One region of the Nonomuraea sp. NPDC049750 genome, then DNA from elsewhere that is predicted to be linked to it. Evidence: riboswitches for the same ligand, from Rfam matches in the RefSeq annotation. Region 1 holds a riboswitch; each other region holds the start of a gene.
What was found. A riboswitch is a leader RNA that binds a small molecule or an ion and turns the genes downstream of it on or off. The one in region 1 is predicted to bind thiamine pyrophosphate.

Region 1 (4,355 bases):
CATGATCTCCAGCGCCTCGCGGGCGGGCAGCCTGCCCCGGTCGCGCAGGGTGTCGCGGAGCGTCTTGCCGGGGACGTACTCCATCGACAGATAGACCACGTCACCGTCGGTGCCCTGGTCGAAGACGTGCACCACGTTGGGGTGCGAGAGGCTGGCCACAGACTTGGCCTCGCCGATGAACCGCCGCACGAACGCCGGGTCCTCGGCGAGCGAGCGATGCATGACCTTCAGCGCGACCGTGCGGTCAAGCCGGACGTCGAGCGCCAGGTAGACGGTCGCCATACCGCCCCGCGCGATCCGGGACTCGATGCGATAACGCCCATCGAGCAGCCGTCCGACGAGAGGGTCCGCTGTCGTCGTGTCCACCCCGCTGAGTTTACGGGCGTTTTGCCACTGGCAAGGCCTGACCATCCGAAACCGATGCCGAGCCGTGCTCGTTGGAACGCGCCTATCTGGAACATAACCGGACATATCCTGTTTCGCCGGTTCCGCGTGGTGTCGGTGACTACGGGTCTGTCCGGGGCCCCCGCGTGGCTACGGACCCGTCGGGGGTCTCCGCGTGGCTACGGACCCGTCCGGGGTTTTCGCGTGGCTATGGGCCCGTCGGGGAGGATGCCTCCGCGTAGCGGCGGCGGGGGATGCGGCCCGCCTGGTGGGCGAGCCGGCCCGCCTGGACGGCCGCTCTCATGGCCGTCGCCATCAGCTCCGGCCGCTGCGCCCTGGTGACGGCCGTGGCCAGGAGTACGGCGTCGCAGCCCAGCTCCATCGCCAGGGCGGCGTCGCTGGCCGTACCGATGCCCGCGTCGAGGATGACCGGCACCGAGGCCGCCTCCACGATGAGCTCGATGTTGTGCGGGTTGCGGATGCCGAGGCCCGAGCCGATCGGCGCGCCGAGCGGCATCACCGCGGCACATCCGGCCAGCTCCAGGCGACGCGCCAGCGCCGGGTCGTCCCCGATGTACGGCAGCACCACGAACCCGTCGGCCACCAGCCGTTCGGCCGCGTCGAACGTCTCGATCGGGTCCGGCAGCAGCGTCCGCTCGTCGGCTATGACCTCGAGCTTGACCCAGTTCGTGCCGAGCGCCTCCCTGGCCAGCCGGGCGGTCAGCACGGCGTCGCCCGCGGTGAAACAACCGGCGGTGTTGGGCAGGACCTTGATGCCGCGTTCGCGCAGCACGTCGAGCACCGAGCCGGGCGCACTGGGGTCGAGCCGCCGCATGGCGACGGTCGTCAGCTCGGTGCCGGACGCGACCAGCGCCTGGTCGAGCACCTCCAGCGACGGGGCGCCACCGGTGCCCATGATGAGCCGGGAGGAGAACTTCTCTCCGGCTATGAGGAGATCATCCACCTTGCACCGCCGTCAGCACTTCCATCCGGTCGCTGTCGCCGAGCGCCGTCGTCTCCCAGGCGCTCCGCGTCACCACCTCGTCGTTCACGGCCACGGCCACGCCGGTCGTGGCCGTGGTGAGCGTGAGTACGGCCTGCGCCACGGTGGTGCCGTCGGGCACCTCGTGCGGGGCCCCATTGATGGTCACATTCATGAAATATCCCGATACCTCAGCGGCGAGCACAGCTCCGCGAGCTCGCTCTCCTCGCCCAGCAGAATGGCCGCCGTGAGCGGAGCCAGCAGCACCCCGCCCCGATGATGCCCAGTGGCCAGCACCAGCCCTGGCGTCCCGCTGGGCCCGATGAGCGGGACGTTGTCCGGTGTGCCCGGCCGCAGCCCCGCCACCACGTCGACGATCTCCAGCTCGGTGACGCCCGGCACCAGCTCGTGGGCGTCCCGCAGCAGCTCGTACAGTCCGCCCGCCGTCACCCTCGTGTCGAACCCCAGCTCCTCCTGGGTCGCCCCGACCACCAGCTCACCGTCACCCCTCGGCACCAGGTACACGGATTTCCCGTGGACCGTCCCGCGTACGCACCTGCCGAGCAGGGGCTGGGGGGAACGCAGCCGCATGATCTGCCCCTTGACCGGCCGTACCGGGACATCGACCAGCCCGGCACTCCACGCCCCGGCCGCCAGCACGACCCGCTCGCCCCGGATCTCATCGGGAATGTCCGCCTGCGGGCGGCTCTGGTCCGGGGGTGCGAGGCGTACGCCCACCACCTTGTCATCGTCCTGGACGTCGCCGTCCTGGAGCAGTTCGCTGACGCGAGCCCGGACGAGGGGGACGCCCAGGCGGTCGAGTGCGGCCAGGAGCGCGGCGGTGACCCGGCGCGGGTCCACCCAGGCGTCTCCACGGGCCAGCAGCCCACCGCGTACGGACGGCGCCAGCATGGGCTCCAGCCGACGGCACTCGCGCCCGGTCAGCCGCTCGACCGGTAGCCCCAGCTTCTCCATGAACGCGGCCAGCTCACCGAGCGCCGCCAGATCGTCGGCCCCGAACGCCACGGCCAGCGTCCCGTCGACCCGGAAGTCCAGCCCGGCCCGCGCGGCCTCACTGAGCCCGCTCACGACCGCTTCAGACGCCCCGGCCTCGTCAAGGCGGTTGGCGGCGGGTTTCGTACCGGCGTCGAGGCCGGCGTCGGTGGCGAGTTCGGAGGCGAAGGACGGCCAGCGGCGCAGTGCGGCGAGGCCCAGTCGGAGCAGCGGCTCCTCCGTGTAGGTGACCTCGCTCACCGGCGCCAGCATGCCCGCCGCCGCGTGCGAGGCCCCAGTGGCCGGAGCCGGATCGACCACGGTGACCGGCCGCCCCGAGCGGGACAGGCGCCAGGCGATGGACAGCCCGATGATCCCGCCGCCTACGACGATGTCCACGTCCGCTCCCTTCGCCGGCATGATCCGGATCAGGTGTCTTGCGGTCGAAGGCCCGGTGCAGCCTTCCTCTCAGCCCGGTAACGGCCGGACTCCCGCGCGTCTTACGTCTCCACCCTACGGCCTCGGCGCGACGTCCCGGCACGGGCCCCGTTATGGTCTTGAACGTGAATCATGTGGTGGTGGCAGGCGCCGGTCTGGCCGGTGTACGGAGTGTCGAGGCGCTGCGCGCGAAAGGGTTCGACGGCAGGATCACGCTGATCGGGCAAGAGCGGCACCGGCCGTACGACCGGCCACCCTTGTCGAAGGCGGTCCTGTCCGGCAGCAGCGACTCCAGCTTCGTCGACGCCGACCTCGCCGTGCTGGAGGTGGACTTCTGGCCGGGCGTCTCGGCCAAGGCGCTGCGTCCCGGCGTCGTGGAGACCACCGAGGGCGAGCTCGGCTACGACGGCCTGGTGATCGCCACCGGCGCCGAGCCGATCACGCTGCCCGGCGACGGCCGTCAGCATGTGCTGCGCACCCTCGACGACGCGCTTGAGCTGCGCGCCCGGCTCGTCAAGGGCGCCCACGTGGTGATCATCGGCGCCGGTTGGATCGGCGCCGAGGTGGCCACCGCCGCCCGCCGAGCCGGCTGCGAGGTGACCGTGATCGAGGCGGGCCCCGCCCCGCTCGCCCAGGCGGTCGGCCCTGAGATCGGCGCCCGCACCCAGGGCTGGTACGAGGGCATCGACCTGCGGCTGAACACCCTGGTCGGCTCCGTGGACGACGGCGGCGTCACACTCGCGGACGGAAGCCTCATCGAGGCGCACGTGGTCGTCACCGGCGTCGGAGTGCGCCCGACCGTCGGCTGGCTCGCGGGCTCCGGCGTCGACCTGGACAACGGCGTCGTCGCCGACGAACACCTGCGCACCTCCCTGCCGAACGTCGTGGCCGTGGGCGACTGCGCCGCCTGGTGGTCGCGCCGGTTCGAGACCAGGCTGAGGGTCGAGCACTGGGACGCCGCGCTCAACTCGCCCGAGGTGGCCGCCGCCACGCTGCTGGGTGTCGAGGCCGCCTACGACCCGGTGCCCTATTTCTGGTCCGAGCAGTTCGGCCACATGGTCCAGTACGCGGGCCACCACCCGGCCGGAGATCGTCTCCTCTACCGAGGCGAACTCGGCGGAAAATGGTCGGCCTGCTGGCTCACCTCGGACGACACCCTGGCCGCGGTGCTCGCCGTGGACCGGCCCCGAGACCTCGTCCAGGGCCGCAGAATCATCGAAGCCGGACACCGCGTAGACGCCGAACGCCTGGTAGATCCCGACCTCTCCCTACGGGACTGTGTTGTTTGAGCAAGCACGCCATGTGGTAGTTGTGGTTTCGTGACGCTTTCTGTTGCGCAGATCGACCGGGAGACCGACCAACTCGTCGCCGAGTGGCTCACTCTCCCCGAAGTGGCCGCGCGCCTAGACCTTTCGATAGGGCGGGCCAAGCAACTCCTCAAGGATCGGAAACTGCTCGGTGTGCGCCGGGGTGGTGGTGGGCCACAAGTGCCCGCGGTGTTCCTTGACGGAAAGGACGTGATGAAGGGTCTGCCCGGCACACTCTCCGTGCTGCGCGA
Region 2 (4,355 bases), on a different contig from region 1:
TGGACAGCCCGAGCGCCGCGCCGAACTGGAAGGCCGAGTTCAGCAGTCCACCGGCCAAGCCCTGCTCGTCCTCCGCGATGCCCTCCGTGGCGACGATCGTGAGCGGGCCGTACACGAAGGCGAACATCAGCCCGATCAGCAGCATCGACGGCAGCATGGCCGCGTACGACCAGTCCATCCCGACCCCCACGAACAGGCCGTAGGCCGCGAGCCCTGACAGCAGGCCGCCGAAGATCACCCGGGCGTTCCCGTACCTCTGCACCAGCCACGGGGTCAGCGTCGGCGCGAGCACCACGTCGGCGGCGGCGGCGAGCAGGGCCAGGCCGGTCTGGACGGTGGACCAGCCGCGCAACTCCTGTAGGTACAGCGTGACCAGGAACTGGAAGCCGAAGAACGACGCGGTGAGCAGCAGCGCCGCCAGGTTGGCGCGCACCAGTGGCGCGGAGCGCAGGATGCCCAGGCGGACGAGCGGCGTGGCCGACCGCCGCTCGATCGCCACGAACGCCGCCAGCAGCGCCACTCCGCCCGCGAACACGCCGATGGTCCAGGCCGGGCCGTCGGCGGGGCGCTCCAGCCGTACCAGGCCGTAGACCAGCAGCGTCATCGCGCCGGTGATGGTCGCGGCCCCGGCCAGGTCGACGCCGCCGGCGGGCCGGGGCGTCGGCTGCTCCTTCAGCAGCGGGACGGCGGCGATCAGGATCGCCAGCGAGAAGAGGACGGGCGCGAAGAAGACCCAGCGCCAGCCGATCGAGCTCAGCAGACCACCGATCACCAGCCCGAGCGCGAACCCGGCGGCCCCCGTCCCCGCGTACACCAGCAGCGCGCGGTTGCGCTGCCTGCCCTCGGGGAAGCTCGTGGTGATCAGCGACAGCCCGGCGGGCATCATGAACGCGGCCGCGACCCCGGTGAGGAACCTGGCGACCAGCAGCACCCACCCCTCGGTCGCGAACCCGCCCAGCCCGGAGAACACCACGAACACCCCGAGCCAGAGCAGGAACATCCTGCGCCGGCCCAGCAGGTCGGCCGCCCGGCCGCCGAGCAGGATGAAACCGCCACAGCCCAGGACGTAGGCGCTCACCACCCCGCTCAGCATGCCCGTGGACAGCCCCAGATCCGCCCTGATCGACGGCAGGGCCACGTTCAGCATGGCCACGTCGGTGCCCTCGATGAAGATGGCCCCGCACAGCACGATCAACATGCCCCAAGCGCGTTTGGACATGGTCAACTCCCGGTTACTTATCGGCATTCGGTTATCTCTGGTAACCGTCCAAATCATCCGGCAGTATGAAATGTCATGGAAGACGGCACTTCTAAGTCACCCGGTTACTGCGAGAGCACCGTGGACGACGACTACGACGTGTGGCAGTGGGACACCAGGGAGGACTGCGAGGTCCGGCAGATACTCGACCGGGTCGCCGACAAGTGGTCGCTGCTGGTCATCGCGCTGCTCGACTGCCAGAGCCTGCGCTTCACCCAGCTGCGCCGCGAGATCGACGGGGTCAGCCAGCGGATGCTCAGCGTGACCCTGCGCCACCTGGAGCGCGACGGCCTGGTCAGCCGCACGGTCCACCCCGTCGTGCCCCCGCGGGTCGACTACGCGCTCACGCCGCTCGGCCGGACCCTGCACCAGACGATCAAGAGCCTGGTCACCTGGACCGAGGAGCATCGGCAGGAGATCGCCACGGCGCGTGCCGCGTATGACCAGCGACGCGAGATGACCAGCGACGCGAGATGATGGAGGCATGACGGTTCCAGAGATCCCGGCCAGCGACGTTCCCGCCGACGCCTACCTGCTCGACGTGCGTGAACAGGACGAATGGGTGGCCGGGCACGCGCCCGAGGCGGTGCACATCCCGATGACGCAGATCCAGGGGCGGGTCGAGGAGGTGCCGGGCGACCGGACCGTCTACGTGGTCTGCCGGGTCGGCGGCCGGTCGTTCCAGGTCGCGGCCTGGCTCAACCAGCTCGGGCGCGAGGCGGTCAACGTCGACGGCGGCATGCAGTCGTGGGCGGGCGCGCGCCGCCCGATGGTCAGTGAGACGGGGCGCCCGCCGTTCGTCGCCTGACGGATGGCATAATCCGCTCGACAACTACACAAACCGCGGGAGCTCGGGGTGCACCGGGCTGAGAGGGCGACTGACCTGTCGCCGACCGCATGAACCTGTCCGGGTAATGCCGGCGTAGGGAGTGTGAGATGACGCATGTCGTCGACGAAGTCCCGCTGACCCTCGAAGGGACGCCCCCCAAGACGCTCGGGCTGCTCGACCAGGGGGCCCTGTGGGCGAACCTGGCCGTGAGCCTGCTGGGGTTCAGCGGTGCGCTGTTCCTGCTCGACCCGCTCGGTGGCAGCCCGCTCAGCCTGAGCGCGGCCCTGCTCGCCGCGCTCGTCGGCAGCCTGGTCGGCACGGCCATGGTGGGGCTGTCGGCCATTCCGGGCACGCAGACCGGGCGGCCGGCGATGGTGCTGCTGCGCGGGTTGTTCGGGGCGCGGCTGTCCTACATCCCGACCGTGCTCAACATCGTCCAGATGATCGGGTGGGGCGCCTTCGAGCTGTGGGTGATCGCCAAGGGCGCGATGGCCATCTTCGGGGCCGTGGTGCCGTACCAGGTGTGGGTGGTGGTGGCGGGGGCGCTGACCACGTCGCTGACCATCTGGCCGCTCGGGTCGATCCGGCTGCTGCGGCGCTACGTCACGATCGGAGTGATCATCTCGCTGGTCTGGTTCGCGGTGGCGTTCCTGTCGAAGGCTCCGCCGCAGGGCGGCGGGTCGTGGACGGCGTTCGCGCCCGCGGTCGACTACGTCATCGCGCTGTCGGTCTCGTGGGTGCCGATCGCGGCGGACTTCGCCCGGCACTCCAGGTCGAGCCGGGCCGCCTTCGCGGGCGTGGTCGGCGGCTACACGCTGGCCCAGGTCGCCTGCCTGGGGCTGGGCGTCTACGCGGTGGCCATCGCCGGGTCCGCGGCGGTGGCCGCCGACGGCACGGCCGTGTTCGGGGCGTTCGTCGCGGTGCCGTTGGGCGCGCTGTTCTTCGCGATCCTGGTGTTGCGGGAGGCCGACCAGTCGTTCGCGAACGTCTACTCCACGACCATGTCCCTGCAGAACCTCATGCCGCGCGTCGACCGGCGGGTCTTCTCGATCGCCATCGGCGTGCTGACCACCGCCATTGCGCTGGTGGTCGACGTGAACTCCTACGGGGCGTTCCTGGGGGTGATCGGGGCGGTGTTCGTGCCGATGTTCGCGGTGCTGGCGGTCGACTACTTCGTGCTCGGCGGATCCTCGGGGTGGAACACCGACGAGGACGCGCCCGCCCGCTGGTCCATGCTGGTGCCCTGGGCGCTCGGCTTCGTGGCCTACTGGCTGACCACCTCCACGCCGACGGTCGCGCAGTGGGACGGCCTCTGGGCGGCCGTACGCGAGGCCACCGGGTTCACCAGGCAGCCGTGGATGAACGGGGCCCTGGGCGCGGCTCTGGTGGCGGCTCTGGTGACGCTGGCGATCGGCTGGGCGACCAGGCGCGCCTCGATCACGAGTCGTTGAGTACGTACCTCAGGCCCGTGAGCGTTTCTCGATGTTGAGGAGATGACGCTTGGCGGCCTGGCCGCCCGCGTAGTCGCCGAGCTCGCCGTCGCCCGGCACGATCCGGTGGCACGGCACGACCACACAGACGGGGTTGGCGTTGAGCGCGTTGCCGACCGCGCGCAGCGCGCGCGGGCGGCCGATGCTCTCGCCGATCTCGTCGAGGGTCGCCGTCTCGCCGTAGGGCACGGCCATGGTCTTCTGCAGCACCGTACGGGCGAACGTCGTGGCGATGGACAGGTCCACCGGTGTGGCGAAGGCCCGCAGGCGGCCGGAGAAGTAGGCGTCGAGCTCCCTGCGCACCGGGTCGAGCCGCCCGGGGTCGGGCCCGACGAACGCGCCCACATGCCGGACGACCAACTCGAAGACGGTGTCCTCCGACTCGAAGCTGCACGCCACGATGCCCTTGCCGCTCACCGCCAGCACCAGCCGGCCGACCGCGCCGTCATAGGTGCCGAACGCCACATCGGGCGGAACCTCGCCGCGATAGGTGGCGGAAGTCACCCGCAGCAGGGCATCGAGGTCTCCACTGGACATACCCGTCACCCTCTTCCGCCGCCCTGAAAGGCCGTGCCCGCAGCGTATCGGACGGATCGCCCGACGAACGCCGCACGCCACAGGCACTATGGAGGTGTGGGTGACGACAGAGCAGGCAGTGACGATGAGATCGCTCGCGCGGTGCTCGCCAGCTCGCCCAACGCCGTGGTCGCGCTCGACAGGGACCAGACCGTACTCGTCTGGAACCGGGCGGCGGAGCGGCTCTTCGGCTGGTCGGCCG
Region 3 (4,355 bases), 100 kb from region 1:
CCTGGAGCCTGCCGGCGGGGCCTGGCCGGGCAGGTACTTGCCGGTCAGTACGCCCTGCGCGATGGGCGACCAGACGATCTGGCCGATGCCCTCACGCTCGCTGAGCGGTACGACCTCCGGCTCGATGACGCGCCAGAGCATCGAGTACTGGGGCTGGCTGGACACGATCCGGTCGAAGCCCATGTCGTCGGCGATCTTCAGCGCCTGGGCGATCTGGTCGGCCGTCCACTCGCTGACGCCGATGTAGAGGACCTTGCCCTGCCGTACGAGATCGTCGAAGGTCTTGAGCGTCTCCTCCAGCGGCGTCTCGAAGTCGAAGCGGTGCGCCTGGTACAGATCGACGTAGTCGGTCTGCAGACGCCGCAGCGACCCGTGGATGGATTCGGTGATGTGCTTGCGGGACAGGCCGCGGTCGTTCGGCCCGGGGCCCGTCGGCCAGTAGACCTTGGTGAAGATCTCCAGCGATTCCCTGCGTACGCCCTTCAGGGCCCGGCCGAGCACCGACTCGGCCTTGGTGCCGGCGTAGACATCGGCGGTGTCGAACGTCGTGATGCCCTCGTCGAGCGCCGCCTGCACGCACTGCTTGGCGGCGTCCTCCTCGACCTGGGAGCCATGGGTGAGCCAGTTGCCGTAGCTGATCTCGCTGACCTTGAGACCGCTGCGACCGAGGGTACGGAATTCCATAGATCCGACCTTAGGCCCGTCTCATGCGGTGATCTAAACCGGGATGGGGTGCGGTCTGCCCGCCGGGGCGCTCATCGACCGGGCGCGCTGACGGGGCTTGGCGGTCCTCGACGACTGCGCGGCTCGGCACCGCTCGTGGGCGGGGCGGCCTGATACCACCAAGCTTGACCTCTCCAAGGATGGTCGGACGGACACGTTCGGCGGCACCGACCTGGACCAGGCCGAACGGATGCCGTTGGGCGAGCGCGAGCGGCGCGAGGCGGGCGGACGATCCATGGCCGTGCTGCCGGAGCCGCAAAGTCTGGTGGTTCGCGAGCCCCTGGCCAAGGGATCGTCCGGGTTGGCCGCGCCGCCGATGGACCAGGCACGTGCCCGGCCGATCGACCTGCTGGATCGGACGCCGGGTGTCATCCGGCGGCTGGCCGTCTATTGCTTGAGATCGTCCTTGGTGACGACGTCCGAGCACTTGAAGCCCGCTTTGTCGGCCGCGGCCTTGTCGGTCTGCCGGATGCTCTCCAGGTCGAGCGAGCCGTCGGCGTAGGCTCGCAGGTCCTTCTTGTTGCTGTACTTCACCAGGACGTCGGCCATGCACGACACGAACTTCGTCACGGCCGCCGGCTTGTACGGCAGCTCCTTTATCTCCCGCGATTTGCGCAGCTGATCCATGACGCCGGTTTTGACGCCGCTTTCACCGGCGGGGGCCGCTGTTTTTCCCGTCGCCTTCTGGTTCGTGTCCGCGGCTTCGGGAGCGGTGGTTCCCGTGGCGATGGTTTCGCCGCTGCCGCTGCCGCATGAGGTCAGCGTCAGAACCAAGAACGCCGCCGCCATTGCCGGGGCGAGAGTATAGCCGGTGCGTAAAATGCGCATGAAAATCCTCCTTGCTGTGAGCCGTGCGGCCACAGGGAGTCGATCCTAGTGATTCGGCGCATGCCGAGAAGAGGCGATGCGGGGACGTTTAGAGCCCGGTCGAATGATACAGGCCGACGCGCTTCCGGATTGCCCGACGGCCGATACCCGAGGCGACACGTCCAGACTTCTCAAATGAAACTCTTCCAGGCTTCTCAAATGAAACTCTGTACCAGGCGCGGCGCGCATTACGGTCGAGCCGGTCTAAGGCACCAAGAGAGAAACTCAGACCTGGTTCGGGTTCGGCGACGAGCTCAATCGTCCGCTCGGAATTCATCGAATTCTTCGAGGCGCTGGCGATTCCCGCTCGGCACGCGGCCGGAACGAAGGTGCTCGGGCCGTTGATCGACCGCGAGAATCCCCAACAGGTTCGTCTGGACGCGTGCCTTCGCCTCGCTGGGGAACGTGGCCGGATGAAGACCGCCTTCTCTTCGGCGTCGCTGTGGACCGACCATATGGAGGCGGCCTGCTCCTGGTGCGGCACGTACCGTACGTCCGGCCGGTCGATGCCCATCCCGAACGCGTACGTCACGATCGCGACGTCCGCCCCCTCGCGGGCCCATGGCGGACCGCCGTCCGCGACCATGACCTCTGTTACCCTGATCTGCGACGCGGGGTGCCCGGCAGGTTGGGCTGAGATCACACCCGTAGAACCTGATCTAGTTCGCACTAGCGAAGGGACGTCCGGGTGGCTCCCGTTTCCAAGATGCTTTCCGTCGTCGGCACCGACTCGAGCGCGGACGGTCAGGGATATCTGAACGGCGCGCCGCGGGCCGCGGGCGTTTCCAGGTCGGGGGAGACGGCCCCGTCCACCATTTCCACGCACTCTGGTGAGTGAGGGCATGTTCTGCGATGAAATCTGGACGCGCGCGGCCAAGCTGCTCGACGCGATCCGTAACCATCCGTTCAACAACGCGCTGGGGGACGGCGGTCTCGACCGGGAGCGTTTCGCCTTCTATCTCGTTCAGGACGGCCGTTATCTGGCGGCGTACGCGAAAACGCTGGCGACGGCGGCGGCCCGGGCGGACGATTCCTCCGACGCCGCGTTCTTCGCCCAGTCCGCCCATACGGCGCTGACGGTCGAACGGGCCCTGCACGGCCGTTATCTCGGCGAATTCGGCCTGGACGCCGGGGAGATGGCGGCCATTCCCACCTCGCCCACCTGCCTGGCATACGCGTCCTACCTTCAGGCCACCGCGCTCACCGCGCCACTACCCGTGCTCGCCGCCGCCGTGCTGCCGTGTTTCTGGGTGTACCAGGACGTCGGCACGGCACTGCTGGCGCGTACGGAGGGGCGGCGCGACCATCCGTACCACGCGTGGATCGCCACCTATTCCGACCCCGCCTTCGCCGTCTCCGCCGAACAGGCGAAGGCCATCACCGACCGGCAGGCCGCCCAGTCCGGCCCCGCCATCCGCGAAGCCATGGCGGAGGCGTTCCTCCGGGCGGCCGAATACGAGTGGATGTTCTGGGACAGCGCGTGGCGCCTCGAAGCCTGGCCCACCCGCCAATGGCTGTGAACGAGCCCCTGTCGGTCGTCGAAAGAATCGAAAGAGACGTGGTACGGCGCCCGCCCGTGACAGATCGGCGCCCCCACCTGGCGCCGCGACAGCTCTTTCCGCTGGTGGCCGTGAACTCACTCCAGGAGGCCCGGCTTCACGGTGAACACCTGTACGGCGACCGTCTCATAAGGTAGGAACTGCGCGATGATCTTACCGAGGGTCATTTCGGTGGGATCGCTTGTCGGGCTGCGGTCGGCGAGGGAGTAGATCATCGGCCCTTCCTTGGCGGGGCCGGTCGAGGCGGTGCCCGAGACGATTACGGTGTGGAACGCGTCGGCGGAGGCGCCGATCATGACGATGACGTCGCCCGCCACGGTACGCAGGCCGGCGAGCTCGTCCACCGGCACGCGGTCCTTCGACACCGGGTCGCACAGAAAGCCCGCCCACGCCTCCGACCCGCCGTCGTACTTGGTCGAAGACCGGTTCCGCATGCCCAGCAGGAACGTCTTCTCGCTGATGTGCGCGGCCCTGAGCAGGGCATAGGGCAGGAGTTCGAAGCACATCAACTCGATGGGCGCCGCGATGTGATCCGGAACTCCCGTGCCGGTACGCCAGGAGCTTCCGCTGCCCCAGGTGATGGCCTCTATCCCCATCAGGCCCTTGACCGCGAGCGCGCACTTCGCCCCGGTCGTCCCGCGGCTGTCCGACGACGATGTGGAGCCGGTGCTCTCGGGCGGACGATCTGTCATGGGATATCCCCCCTTCATCCTGCACGACAGCCTTACTCCGCCATGAGGGGCTGAACACCCCGCGAGCGTGTCCGCAGCCGGCCTTGGGCGGCCGGCGGCCCACGGTCACGCGAGGAGTGCCGCGCTGGGAGAAGCCGGAGCGAAACGGCGCGAAAGCCGGAGCGAAACGGCGCGAAAGCCGGCGCGAAAGCCGGAGCGAACCGCGTTACTTCTTGGGTGGCACCGGCTTGCCGCCCGGCAGGACCGCGGGCGGCGGGAAACGCAGCTTGCGGATCTGCAGAGCCCGCATCGCGGCATAGAAGCCGACGCCGCGCAGGTTCTCCTTGGGATACTTCTCCGCCACCAGCTTCTTGATCCGCCAGGCCACGAAGATCGAGGTGAAGAGCACACCGATCATCATGATCGGCCAGCCGATCGTGATCACGTAGCCGAGCACCAGCGGACGGATGTCTGCGGGCCATGGGATCCACGTCGCCAGCAGGATCACCAGCGAGAACGGCAGGAAGTATTGGCT

Region 2: it holds a riboswitch for thiamine pyrophosphate, as region 1 does, so the genes downstream of both, AB0J16_RS03035 (cytosine permease) here and AB0J16_RS14070 (FAD-dependent oxidoreductase) in region 1, are expected to answer to the same signal.
Region 3: it holds a riboswitch for thiamine pyrophosphate, as region 1 does, so the genes downstream of both, AB0J16_RS14575 (TenA family protein) here and AB0J16_RS14070 (FAD-dependent oxidoreductase) in region 1, are expected to answer to the same signal.

The regions. Positions count from the first base shown of each region.
Region 1 covers NZ_JBFANB010000004.1:485,726-490,080, reverse strand. The annotation lists gene pknB (Stk1 family PASTA domain-containing Ser/Thr kinase) at 1-366, opposite strand, end outside; gene AB0J16_RS14080 (thiazole synthase) at 593-1,348, opposite strand; gene thiS (sulfur carrier protein ThiS) at 1,341-1,541, opposite strand; gene AB0J16_RS14070 (FAD-dependent oxidoreductase) at 1,538-2,758, opposite strand; TPP riboswitch at 2,748-2,864, opposite strand; gene AB0J16_RS14065 (FAD-dependent oxidoreductase) at 2,923-4,086, shown strand; gene AB0J16_RS14060 (Rv2175c family DNA-binding protein) at 4,117-4,355, shown strand, end outside.
Region 2 covers NZ_JBFANB010000001.1:637,266-641,620, reverse strand. The annotation lists gene AB0J16_RS03050 (MFS transporter) at 1-1,219, opposite strand, end outside; gene AB0J16_RS03045 (helix-turn-helix domain-containing protein) at 1,295-1,735, shown strand; gene AB0J16_RS03040 (rhodanese-like domain-containing protein) at 1,743-2,066, shown strand; TPP riboswitch at 2,092-2,204, shown strand; gene AB0J16_RS03035 (cytosine permease) at 2,195-3,538, shown strand; gene AB0J16_RS03030 (methylated-DNA--[protein]-cysteine S-methyltransferase) at 3,548-4,114, opposite strand; gene AB0J16_RS03025 (PAS domain-containing sensor histidine kinase) at 4,211-4,355, shown strand, end outside.
Region 3 covers NZ_JBFANB010000004.1:587,104-591,458, reverse strand. The annotation lists gene AB0J16_RS14585 (aldo/keto reductase family protein) at 1-684, opposite strand, end outside; gene AB0J16_RS14580 (hypothetical protein) at 1,111-1,551, opposite strand; TPP riboswitch at 2,193-2,288, shown strand; gene AB0J16_RS14575 (TenA family protein) at 2,433-3,110, shown strand; gene AB0J16_RS14570 (hypothetical protein) at 3,227-3,841, opposite strand; gene AB0J16_RS14565 (DUF3043 domain-containing protein) at 4,047-4,355, opposite strand, start outside.